Regions from separate parts of the Gordonia bronchialis DSM 43247 genome, predicted to be linked through region 1. Evidence: predicted binding sites of a transcription regulator. Region 1 holds the regulator's gene; each other region holds the start of a gene.

Region 1 (4,200 bases):
TGGGACGCGCCGGCCTGTTGTGCACACGCGACCGGGAGGTCGTATGAGGCGCCGGCACGGCGCGCCGGACGAGACGACGATCGAGAGGGGTCCTCAGTGACCGAGACACTGGCGGGGTCGACATTGCAGGGCACACCGGTCGTCGGAGGGTTGGCCTATGGGCCGGCCATCTGGCCGGGTGAGCGGCCGTCCCACGACCCGGAGACCCTGGGCGTGGGCACCGAGGTCGCCGAGGCCGATCGGGAATCGGAGATCGGACGGTTCACCGACGCCGCCGGCGTCGTCGCGGGACGCCTGCGCGACCGAGCGTCACATAGTTCCGGCGCGGCGGCGGAGGTGCTGGCGGCCACCGCCGGCCTCGCCGAGGACCGCGGCTGGATCGGCGCGGCATCCGGATTGATCCGCAAGGGCGCAACGGCACCCGCTGCGGCGGCCGCGGCCACCGAGCAGTTCGCGACCATGTTCACCAAGCTCGGCGGGTTGATGGCCGAACGCGTCACCGACCTCAACGACGTGCGAGACCGCGTTCTCGCCGAACTGCTCGGGCTGCCCGAGCCGGGGGTCCCGGAACCCACCGAGCCGTCGGTTCTGCTGGCCGACGACCTCGCGCCCGCGGACACCGCAGGACTCGATCCGTCGACCACCGTCGCACTCGTCACCCGCTTCGGCGGACCGACCAGCCACACCGCCATCATCGCTCGTCAGCTCGGAATCCCCTGTGTGGTGGCCGTTTCCGGTCTCTCCGAGGTTCAGGCCGGTACCCCCGTCCTGGTCGACGGCAACCGCGGCACCCTGGCTATCGAGCCCGACGAGGCCTCGGCACGCGCTCAGGTCGAGGCGAGTAGACGGCATGCGCAGGCGGTGTCGGGATGGCAGGGCCCCGGCCGGACCGCGGACGGACACGAGGTCTCGGTCCTGGCCAACGTCGCCGACGGGGCATCGGCCCGCACGGCCACGAAATATCCGGTCGAGGGAATCGGGCTGTTCCGCACCGAACTCGCCTTTCTCGACCGCGCCGATGAGCCCTCGGTGGACGAGCAGGCCCGCATCTACGGTGAGGTGCTCGAGGCCTTCGCCGGCAAGAAGGTGGTGGTGCGCAGTCTCGACGCCGGTTCGGACAAGCCACTGAAGTTCGTCAACCACAAGGACGAGGCGAATCCCGCCCTCGGTGTGCGCGGCGACCGCATCGCGATCGAGAATCCCGACATTCGCGCCCACCAGCTCGATGCCATCGCCCAGGCAGCGGCCGCACTCAACACCACGCCGTGGGTGATGGCACCGATGATCGCTAGTCCCCGGGAGGCGGCGGCCTTTGCCGCGGAGGTTCGCGGCCGGGGCATGGTGCCCGGCGTGATGGTGGAGATCCCGGCAGCGGCCATCCTGGCCCACGCCATCCTGGCCGAGGTGGACTTCGTGTCGATCGGCACCAACGATCTGACGCAGTACACGATGGCCGCCGACCGGATGTCGGCCGACCTCGCCGCCCTGACCGATCCCTGGCAACCGGCCGTACTCAAACTCATCGAGAGTGTCGCGACCGCCGGTCAGGAGCTCGGCAAGTCGGTGGGGGTCTGCGGCGAGGCCGCCGCCGACCCGAACCTGGCATGCGTGCTCACCGGACTCGGGGTGACCTCCCTGTCGAGCGCGCCGGTCGCCGCAGCCGGCGTGGGCGCACGATTGGCCGAGGTCACCCTGGACGATTGCCGCGCGGCGGCCGCGGCCGCGCTGGCCACCGCCGACCCCGGCGATGCGCGTGCGGCCGCGGCCGAGGTGCTCGACGCCGCCGCGACACGGCACGCGACCGCGGTCTGACCGGTGTGACCGATCAGACCCGCGCGAGGTGAACTGCGTCGGATCTACACGCGGCGCATGACCGTGACGACCTTGCCGAGAATGGCGGCGTCGTCGCCGGGGATCGGCTGGAAGTGCTCGTTGTGCGGCATCAGCCAGATGTGGCCGTCCTTGCGCTTGAAGGTCTTCACCGTGGCCTCGCCGTCGATCATGGCGGCGACGATGTCGCCGTTGTCGGCGACGTTCTGCTGACGCACGACCACCCAGTCCCCGTCGCAGATGGCGGCGTCGATCATCGACTCGCCCACCACGCGCAGCAGGAACAGGGATCCGTCCCCGACGAGCTCACGCGGGAGCGGGAAGACATCTTCGACGGCCTCCTCGGCGAGGATCGGTCCACCGGCGGCGATCCGCCCGAGGACGGGTACGAACGTCGGTGTGGGCAGGTTCTCGGCCGACGGTGCGGGCTCGGATTCCTGGACGTTGACCGCGCGCGGGCGGTTGTGGTCCCGCTTGAGCAGGCCCTTGCGCTCGAGGGTGCGCAACTGATGCGCCACCGAGGAAGTGGACGTGAGGCCCACCGCGTCGCCGATCTCGCGGATGCTCGGCGGATATCCGCGCTCGCGCACGGACTTTCGGATCACGTCGAGCACCCCCCGCTGACGCGGGGTCAGCGACGCCTCGGCGACGATCGGATCGGCGGGGGTGGTGTCCTGATCGCGATCGGCGCCGCGGGCGCCGGTGCGCTTCGGCCGTGAGTCGCTCATCTGGTTGATTCCTCTCTCTGGCCGCCGCGGTGCGGCGGGATGACATGCCGGTGGTGGACCGCCGGGGGCGGCCATTTGTCGGTACCGGCCGGCAGGGTGTGGCTGTGCTCTTCGTCGGCGGGCTTCTGACTGGTGTCCATCGCGCTGATCTGAATGTCGCCGGTCTCCGTTTCGCTGTCTGTGGCCGAGCCTAGCGGAGTGTTCGGACATCTTCAAACATCTGTTCGACGTGTCGCGAGACATTGTCGGAGGCGCGTGGTACAACTCGAACATCAGTTCATCGAACACGTGGGCGACGTCGATCACGGGTCCGATGACTGCCGACAGACCATCCCAGATGGTCGTCCCACCAGGGACGATCCCGAGTTCGGAGGCCACCATGAGCATCGCCACCATGAGCCCGCGCACCGTCGGTTCGTCGCGAGTCGAGCGCGCTACTCGTCCTGATGTTCCCCTGCGGACACCGTCCGCACCGAGTGTCACGACGCCTGATCCGACCAGCCGGCGTCCGGCCACCCACCCGCGCAGCACCCCGCGTCGAACCGCCCGGCCGGCGCCGGACGCGGCGGGGCGCACCCGCCGTCCGGCGGGGCGCACCGACCGGCCCGCGGACCTGACCGCGGCAGGAGTCGGTGCGGGCGGCACACGGTGCGCTCAGCCCGTCGGGCATCGCGGCGGGCGCACGCCCATCAGCGGTATCCACGCCCGTCGGCGTGCCACCGCGGTCGGCGTCCTCGTCGGGGTGGCGCTCGCGGTGACCGTCTGGGTGATCGGCATCGTCGGCAACAACTACGCCGATTCGGTGTCCCCGCAACCGGTCAGCACGCAGGTCGTCCACGTGCGGGCCGGGGATTCGTTGAGCAGCATCGCCGCCCGGGTGGCCCCGGACATGCCGCGTCAGACGGTCATCGACGAGATCGTCGAGCTGAATGACATGCCGTCCAGCGGACTTCGGGTCGGGCAGCCGCTGCTCACCCCCGCATACCGTTGATCGACGGGCGGTATCCTCGATGACACAGGGACCGGTCGGGAACCGACCCGGCGTGCGCATCGCATGTGCCGGCGCGTCCCGCGACAGGCGTGAGGAACAGATGCGCTGCCCCTTCTGCAAGAACGAGGACACCAAGGTCATCGACTCACGTGTCGCCGACGAGGGGCAGGCGATCCGGCGGCGCCGCGCATGCGCCGAATGCGGTCGCCGGTTCTCGACGGTCGAGAGTGCGGTGCTCGCGGTGGTCAAACGCAACGGTGTCACCGAGCCGTTCAGTCGCGAGAAGGTGATGCGCGGGGTTCGGCGGGCATGTCAGGGCCGTGAGGTCGGCGACGACGACCTCGCTCAGCTGGCACAGCAGGTGGAGGACGCCGTACGGGCCAGTGGCTCGGCCGAGATCCCCAGTAACGAGGTGGGTTTGGCGATCCTCGGACCGCTGCGGGACCTCGACGAGGTGGCGTACCTGCGGTTTGCGTCGGTGTATCGCTCCTTCGACTCGCTCGACGACTTCCAGCGCGAGATCGACGATCTGCAAGGCCGCACGGCCGACTCGGCGCAGGACGCCTCGGCGCATCCCGATCCGGTGTCAGCCGAGTCGGTCCAGAGTTCGTAGCGCGCGCTTCTCGGATACCGGATATGCGGTGCCGAGCC
Region 2 (4,200 bases), 530 kb from region 1:
CAAGGTCGACATGCAGGCCCTTGTGTTCGGCGACCAGGTCGATCGCATAGTGCAGCGCCGAGAGCATTCCCAGCCCGAGCAGGTCGAACTTCACCAGACCGATTGCGGCACAGTCGTCTTTGTCCCACTGCAGAACGCTCCGATTCTCCATCCGCGCCCATTCGGTGGGACACACGTCGGCGATGGGACGGTCGCAGATCACCATGCCACCGGAATGGATGCCCAGATGTCTTGGCATGCCGAGGATCTCACCGGCCAGGTCGGCGACCTCCGGTGGCGCCTCGTCGGGCAGACGGCTCCAGGCGTCCTGTTGACCGGTGCCGTAGCCGAGTGCCCGGGCCATGTCGCGGACCGCCGAGCGGCCTCGATAGGTGATGACGTTGGCCACCTGGGCGCTGTAGTCACGCCCGTAACGCCGGTACACGTACTGGATGGCCTCCTCACGTCGATCGGATTCGATGTCCACGTCGATGTCGGGTGGGCCGTCGCGTTCCGGGGAGAGGAACCGCTCGAAAAGCAACTTGTTGGCCACCGGGTCGACGTTGGTGATCCCCAGCGCGTAGCAAACCGCCGAATTGGCCGCACTCCCCCGGCCCTGACACAGGATGTCGTTGGCCTTGCAGAAGTCGACGATGTCGGCGACCACCAGGAAGTAACCGGGGAAATTGAGCGTCTCGACGATCGCCAGCTCGTGCTCGATCTGCCGGTAGGCCTGCGGATGCTGCGCGGGAGTGCCGTAGCGGCGTCGGGCCCGGGTCATCGTCAGCTCCCGCAGCCAGGTGATCTCGGTGTGCCCGTCGGGCACGTCGAACGGCGGGAGCTGCGGGGCGATCAGTCCCAGTTCGAAGGCGCAGTCGGCGGCCAGCTGTACCGCATTGTCGATGGCGTCGCGATGTGCGGGCAGCAGACGGGCCATCTCGTCGCCGCTGCACAGATGCGCCCCGGCAACGCCCGGCATCCAGCCGGCGATGGTATCGATGTCGGTGCGTGCCCGTACGGCTGCCATCGCCATCGCGAGCCGGCGCCGTCGGGGCCCGGCGAAATGCGCGCCGGTGGTGGCCACCGTCGCAACCCCGACGAGCCGCGCCACCCCGGCCAGTGCCGCGTTGCGGTCGTCGTCATCGGGCAGCCCCGAGGCGGTCAGCTCGACCGCCACGTCGTCACGACCGAACCGATCCACCAGGTCGCGCAGCGCCACCTCGGCCGCCGAGGCTCCCCCGCGGTCCAACGCCCGGCGCACCGCCCCCTTACGGCAGCCGGTGAGGATCAGCCAATGACCGCCGGCCGCCGACGACAGCGACTCCCGTTCGTAGCGCAGCAGCCCCTTCTCCCCGGCCACCATGTGCGCGTCGGCGATGGTTCGCGACAATCGCCGATAGCCCTCGCTGTCGCGGGCGAGGACCAGCAGATGCTCCCCCGGCGGATCGTTGTGGCCGGTGCGCGCCACGTCATGAGCCAGCGACAACTCCGATCCGAACACCGTCGGCATCCCGAATTCCCTTGCCGCCTCGGCAAATCGGACGATGCCGTAGAAGCCGTCGTGGTCGGTGATGGACAATGCCCGCAGATCCAGCCGCTGGGCCTCGGTGACCATCTCCTCCGGCATCGACGCGCCGTCGAGGAAGCTGTAGGCGCTGTGCGCATGCAGTTCGGCGTAGGGTACTGACGACGGTTCGGGCCGGACCGGATCGGGCCGGAAGGCCCCACGCTTGCGCGACCAGGCCGGACTGTCGCTGCCGTCGCCGGTGTTGTCACCGGGACCGAAGGCCTCGCCGGGACGCCCCGCACCCGGCGCCCGGCCCGAGAGCACCCGCTCCAGCTCCGACCACGTCGGTGGTCCCTGATCCCATCCCACGCCGACCAGTCTATCGAACATGATTTCGATACGACACTCGTCTGTCGGGTCACGATTCCGCAGACAGCGCCCTGCCCGCGATCGTCGGCCGTCGCACCACCATTGAGACCCCACCCGTCCGAGCGATCCATGTTGGACGCCATGCTCGACCACAACCGCCGTGAACTCATCGAGTCCGCACGAGGGCTACCGGACGCGACCGTCCGCCTCCATCTTGTGCCCTCGCTGACCACCCCCATCTCGTTGATCAAGCATGCCGCGGCCGCTGAAAGGATCTGGTTTCAGCGTTTCTGGGCAGGACTCGACGAGGTGGAGTGCGATGGCTACTCGCGTCGCGACGAAGGCACTTTCACCGTGGCCGACGACGAGACCCTGAATGACGTCATCGCCGAGTTCGAAGGCGCCAGCGCCCGCTCACGGGAGATCGCAGCCCGCTTCGGCCTCGACGACACTAAACGCCAACCCCGCGAGGGCCTGGTCAGTATGCGATGGACCCTCCTGGCGATGATCGCCGAGTACGCCCGACACGCCGGTCACGGTGACATCCTGCGCGAACAGATCCAGACAGCCATCAGTGGCCACCCCCGCCGATAGTCCGCGGACGGACATTCCGTGACGTGACGGACTGCGGTCGAGCCACGGCCATCGTCGGCGGAGTGTTTAGCGTGGGTCGTGGTGACAGCGGATTCGCGCGCAGCCGATTAGCGTGTAGACGTTGCCGTCCGGCAATGTAAGTGTCACTCTGAGTTGCAGAAATCTTGTTCCCGAATCAACCAGGACACACAGCACATGCGGAACTACTTCATCACCGGCGGCAACGGCTTCATCGGCCGCCGGGTCATCGAGCGTCTGCTGACCGTGGACCGCTCCGCCACCGTCCATGCTCTGGTCCGCGAAGGTTCGTTGTCGCGGTTCACCGAGATGCTGGCATGTCTGCCGGACGCCGATCGGGTCACCCCCGTCGTCGGCGACATCACTGTCCCCGGACTGGGGCTCGACACCGCCGATCTGCCCGACATCCATCACGTCGTCCACCTCGCCGCCATCTACGACATGGCCGCCGACGCCGATGCCCAGCAGACCGCCAATGTGGCGGGCACCGCGCACGTCGCCGACTTCGCCGTCGCCCGAGATGCGTTGTGCCATCACGTGTCGTCGATCGCGGTCGCGGGCGATCACCGCGGCGTCTACACCGAGGACGATTTCGACACCGGGCAGGGTTTTCCGTCGCCCTATCACCGCACCAAGTTCGAGGCCGAACGCGTCATCCGCGAACGAGAGGGGTTGCGGTGGCGGGTGTATCGGCCATCGGTGGTGGTCGGTGACTCCCGCACCGGCGAGATGGACAAGATCGACGGTCCATACTACTTCTTCGGACAACTCGCCGCGCTCGGGAAACTGCCTTCGGCGCTGCGTATTCCGATGCCCGACCTCGGGACGATCAACATGGTGCCGGTCGACTACGTCGCGCACGCCATCGTCGCGCTGCTCGACGTCGATCCGGACCGGAGCGGACTCGTCTTCCATCTCAGCGATCCCCGACGCCGCACGATCACCGACATGTACAACGCCATCGCGCCTGGCTTCAACGCCCCCAAGGGATTCGACGCTCTCCCCCATCGCCTGATGGAGCCTGCACTCACCCTGTCGGCGATCGGGCCGCTGCGGGTGGGCCGGAACCTGATCGCCGCCCAGCAGGGTGTACCGCCCGCCGTCCTCGACACCATGTCGCTGCCCGTCGACTTCCGCGCCGATCACACCGTGGCCGTCCTGGCCGATCACGGCATCACCCTGCCCGACCTCGAGGAGTACGGCCCCCGACTGTGGGAGTACTGGGCCCGCCACCTCGATCGCAGTCGCAATCGACGGCCTGATCGCCGTGGTCCGCTGGTGGGCAAGAACATCCTCATCACCGGCGGCTCCACCGGCATCGGCAAGGCGACCGCCCGCATGTGTGTGGCACGTGGCGCCAACGTCTTCATCGTGGCCCGCAACGCCGACGACCTCACCGCCACGGCTGCCGAGCTCAATGCGACGGCCAGCAAGAAGGGCATCCCGCCCGGCCGCGTGTTCGCCTACCAGTGCGACATCACCGACGAGGAGGCGGTGAGTACCCTCATCAAATCCGTTCTCGCCGAACATGATCACGTGGACATCCTGGTGAACAACGCCGGCCGGTCGATCCGCCGGGCCACCCTCAACTCGGTCGACCGCAGCCACGACTATCACCGCGTGATGGCCGTGAACTACTTCGCCGCGGTCAACCTGATCCTGGGGTTGCTGCCGCACATGGTGGAGCGCCAGACCGGGCACGTGGTGAACGTGACCTCGATCGCGGTGCAGTC
Region 3 (4,200 bases), 2.6 Mb from region 1:
CGGCCGACATCCGCACGATCCTGCACTTCGAGGAGGCGCACAAGAATCGTCAGCGCGTCATCTCGGCCAGCGAGAACCGGATTGCCGAGATCGCGAAAGAGGTTGTCGGCGTTGACAGCTGATCACCCTGCTGGTTGAGTGGCACGCCGCTTCTCTGCTCATGAGCAGCGCCACTTCTCTTCTGCTGGTTGAGTAGCACGCCGCTTCTCTGCTCATGAGCAGCGCCACTTCTTCTGCTGGTTGAGTAGCACGCCGCTTCTCTGCTCATGAGCAGCGCCACTTCTTCTGCTGGTTGAGTAGCTCCGCGCGAGGAACGAGTGCGGAGCGTATCGAAACCACCAGTGAGACAACGATGTCCGCACCCCACACTCGCGGGGTGCGGGCATCGTCTTCTGTCCACTATCGGTCACATGCCGGAACCGGCGCATCCTCGAAGAGTGGCTTGCCGAGCGGGATGAGGTAGAGCACGTCCAGCACGACCGGCGTGGTTCCGAGGTTTCGCCCGACGTGTGTGTTCTTCTGTCCGCGTGGCTCTTTGATGATGTCGCCGGTGCGATAGACGACGGGCACACAGTCGGACCCCGGATGCGTGAGCGTCCCCGCTCGGACCAGACCCACGAGATCTCCGCGTGATAATGCCAGCCGGTGGTCCCGCCGGGGGCGATGGTGATCTCGCGGACTGCGACGTGCACGCCGTCGGGAACAAAGGGCAGCAGCCCGGCCGGGATGTCATCTTCGGCGAGGGTGACTGCGGAGATCCCCGAGGATGGCGTGGCCTTCGCCGCCGCCGAAACGAGGCAGACGGACGCGATCAGGATGAAAGCGCAGGCCAGGCGTACAGAATTCTCATGTGCGGACTGTACTGCTGACAGTCCCGAAGCGCCGAGGTTTTGCCCACCACGGACGGGCTGAACCTTTGGTGCGCTTACCAGGAGTCCCCTGCGGTGACCAGGACCTCAGTATGCTCGCGGTGAGGGATTGATTGAGGCAGCCGTTCACGCGGACCGGCGGGAGGTATCAGAATGAGCATGCCGAATCCGCTGCGCGTCAACATTATCGGCGCCGGCGTGATCGGGTTGAGCATCGCCTGCGAGCTTCTCGACCGCGGCGCGACGGTGACAGTGATCTCCGACGCTGCGCATCCCTACGACTGTTCCCCGCTTGCCGGCGCAGTGTGGTTCCCCTACGGTGTCTCCCTCGATCCCGAGGTGCTCGCCTGGTCATGGGTCACCCGCGAACGTCTCGAGTACGTCGCACATCACGATCCGGCAGCCGGTGTCGCAATCCGTGACGGCCGCTACATCATCCGTGACGACTCAACAGATGTCTCGTGGGCAGTGGGTCTACCGTCGTACCGGGAACTCGACCTGGCCGAGCTTCCCGACGGCGCGCTACGCGGATTCACGGCCGCACTGCCGGTTGTGGACATGTCACGTTATCTGCCGTGGCTACGCAATCGGGCCGGGAGTGCACACTTCGTCAACCGTCACATCACCACACTGTCCGATACTGAGTGCTTCCACCCCGACGCGGTCGTCGTCGCGGCCGGAATCCGTTCTGCCGAACTGATTGCCGACGAAGCCCCACCGAAACCCGTGCGCGGGCAGGTGGTTCGTCTGCGCAATCCGGGGCTCACCGACTGGTATGTCGATGAGCTCGCCCCCGACGGAATGACTTATGTGATACCGCGATTCGACGACGTGGTGTGCGGCGGCACCGCCCTGGCCGGCGACTGGTCCACTGAGATCGACACCGCAACCGAGGCCGCGATCCTGCGGCGCGCCATCGCCCGCGTTCCCGCACTCGCGGGGCAACCTGTCGTATCGCGGGGCGTCGGGCTACGGCCGACGCGACCGTCGGTCCGTTGCGGCTGGGTCGACGGGCAGCGCCTGCCCACCCTGGCCTGCTACGGCCACGGTGGTGCCGGGGTATCGCTGTCGTGGGGAAGCGCTGAGGCGGTTGCCCGTGCTCTGGCGGCCAGGTGATCGAGAATCAATTCGAGCCGGGTTCGAATACCGTCGCCCGCCGCAACCCGAAGTCGAACGCTCAGCCAAGCTCATTCAGCGATGAAACATGTTGCAGCGCCGCGTGTTACAGATTCATTCGAAAAGGTTTGCGATTCCCCTTGCGTGCTCGCCGGCTGCTCGGTATTGTCGAACATAGATTCGATACGGCGGGGAGGGGGTTCGGTGGCCGACAACAAGTACAACGTTCAGCCAGGCGATCAGCCGTTGCCGGATGACTCGCGTTCGTCGGCAGGGTTCGAGTCGTGGGAGGTGTGGCGGCCGGGTCAGGGGTGGGAGCCGGATCTGCCGCAGTCGTATGCGGCGTTGATGGCCGCGCGGATCGCGACCGGGCGCGATCCGGCACCGACTGGGGAGTCTGCGGAGTCGTCGGGCCCCGACGGTGATCTGCCGGCCCTGTATGCGCTGTTGGGGCAGGTGGTCGATCAGATCGCCGCGGCGGAGTCCTCGGGTTTGTCGGATGCGCAGGTCGTGGAGGTGGCCGAAGCCCATGAGCTGATCGCTCGCCGGTTGTGGGGGTTGGGGCATCGGCGGGTGATGGACATCTCGGACCGTGGTGCGTTCACCAAGACCGGCCATAAGTCGATCCGCCAGTTCATGGACGACCGGCTGCGGATCACTGATCTGCGTGGTCGGGTCGCGGCGATGGACGCGATCTGTGCCAAGTATTCGATGCAGGGTGAACGACTCACCCCGAAACATCCGTATCTGGCCGACGCGGTGGCTGAGGGCGCTCTCGGGCCAAGTCATGTGACCGCGGTGTTGGAGGCGCTCGACAAGATTCCCGCCGCAGTGATTCCGGAGAAGAAGCACGCCGCGGAAATGCTGCTGGTCGATGCCGCCCGATCGTGTACGCCCACCCAGATCGGGAAGGTGGGGCAGAAGATCCTCGGCTATCTGGATCCGGACGGATCGTTGACCGAAGACCGCGACCGGGCTCGGCGGCGCGGGATTCGTCTGTCCCCGCAGGATTCGCAGTTGATGTCGAAGTGAACCGCCCCGGGTTCGTCGGAGGCTCTCGAACCTGTGAAGGATGGAGAGCATGGCAGCACCTCGGAAGTACAGCATTGAGCTGAAGGAGCGAGCGACGCGGATGGCGGTGGAAGCCCGCAAGGACCCGGCCACACGGCCGGGAGCGTTCAAACGGATCGGCGATCAACTCGGTGTGCACCCGGAGGCGCTACGCACCTGGGTCAAGCAAGCCGAAATCGATGGCGGGCAGCGGCCGGGTACCACGAGCAGCGATTCCGAGCGGATCGCGCAGCTCGAGCGGGAGAACCGCGAGCTGCGGCGGGCGAACACGATCTTGAAGCAGGCGTCGGCTTTTTTTGCCGCGGAGATCGACCGCCCACAGCGTTGATCGTGGAGTTCGTCGCCGCTTCTCGCGACGAACACGGAGTCGATCCGATCTGCGCGGCCCTACGCGACACGGCCGCCCAGATCGCTCCGTCCACGGTACGAGCCCACCTGAGTGCGAACAAGACCGAGGCGCCACGCACGGTGCGTGACCGGGAGATGCTCGGCGAGATCCGCACCGTGCACGCCGACAATCTCGGCGTCTACGGTGCCCGCAAGGTCCACGCCGAACTACGCAGAAAGGATATCGACGTGGCGCGCTGCACTGTCGAACGATTGATGAAAGCCGATGGACTGCAAGGGATACCGAGGTTGAAGACACGCAGGACCACCCGCAGCGATGGCGCCGAAACCCCGCAACCGGCCGACCGAGTCGGCCGGCAGTTCACCGCCGAGGCGCCGAACACCTTGTGGGTGGCGGACCTGACCTACATCCGCACCCACTCCGGGTGGGTGTACGCGGCGTTCATCCTCGACGTGTACTCGCGCGTGGTCGTCGGCTGGCAGGTCTCGACCACGATGCACACCGACCTCGCATTGGACGCCTTAGACATGGGATTGTGGGCGCGTGATCGTGCCGGCCAGGATGTGGCCGGACTGATTCACCACTCGGACCGCGGAGTGCAGTATCGAGCGATTCGTTACACCGAGCGTCTCGCCGAAGCTGAAGCGGTGACTTCGGTTGGCTCCAAGGGTGATTCGTATGACAACGCGATGGCCGAGGCGTTCAACTCGTTATTCAAGGCGGAATGTATCCGCAACCCGATCATGCGCCCGAAGAGCGGGTGGGGCGGTGTCGGCGACGTCGAGATCGCGGTCG

Evidence for each region. Region 1 encodes LexA, which represses DNA repair genes until DNA is damaged. Its sites were predicted from a motif close to CGAACANNTGTTCG; they were not measured.
Region 2: the regulator LexA is predicted to act here: its motif matches at 1,870-1,883, upstream of GBRO_RS08630 (error-prone DNA polymerase).
Region 3: the regulator LexA is predicted to act here: its motif matches at 2,155-2,168, upstream of GBRO_RS23105 (DUF222 domain-containing protein).

Annotation. Positions count from the first base shown of each region.
Region 1 is NC_013441.1:2,354,078-2,358,277, forward strand. It holds gene GBRO_RS11020 (putative PEP-binding protein) at 97-1,812, shown strand; gene lexA (transcriptional repressor LexA) at 1,857-2,558, opposite strand; gene GBRO_RS11030 (LysM peptidoglycan-binding domain-containing protein) at 2,938-3,549, shown strand; gene nrdR (transcriptional regulator NrdR) at 3,650-4,162, shown strand; gene hrpA (ATP-dependent RNA helicase HrpA) at 4,136-4,200, opposite strand, start outside.
Region 2 is NC_013441.1:1,826,122-1,830,321, reverse strand. It holds gene GBRO_RS08630 (error-prone DNA polymerase) at 1-1,855, opposite strand, end outside; gene GBRO_RS08625 (DinB family protein) at 1,997-2,449, shown strand; gene GBRO_RS08620 (SDR family oxidoreductase) at 2,645-4,200, shown strand, end outside.
Region 3 is NC_013441.1:4,988,317-4,992,516, forward strand. It holds gene GBRO_RS23090 (hypothetical protein) at 1-122, shown strand, start outside; partial or broken gene GBRO_RS23095 (cupin domain-containing protein) at 400-833, opposite strand; gene GBRO_RS23100 (FAD-dependent oxidoreductase) at 1,023-1,985, shown strand; gene GBRO_RS23105 (DUF222 domain-containing protein) at 2,190-3,017, shown strand; one part of gene GBRO_RS23115 (IS3 family transposase) at 3,067-3,349, shown strand; AL1L pseudoknot at 3,345-3,473, shown strand; one part of gene GBRO_RS23115 (IS3 family transposase) at 3,349-4,200, shown strand, end outside.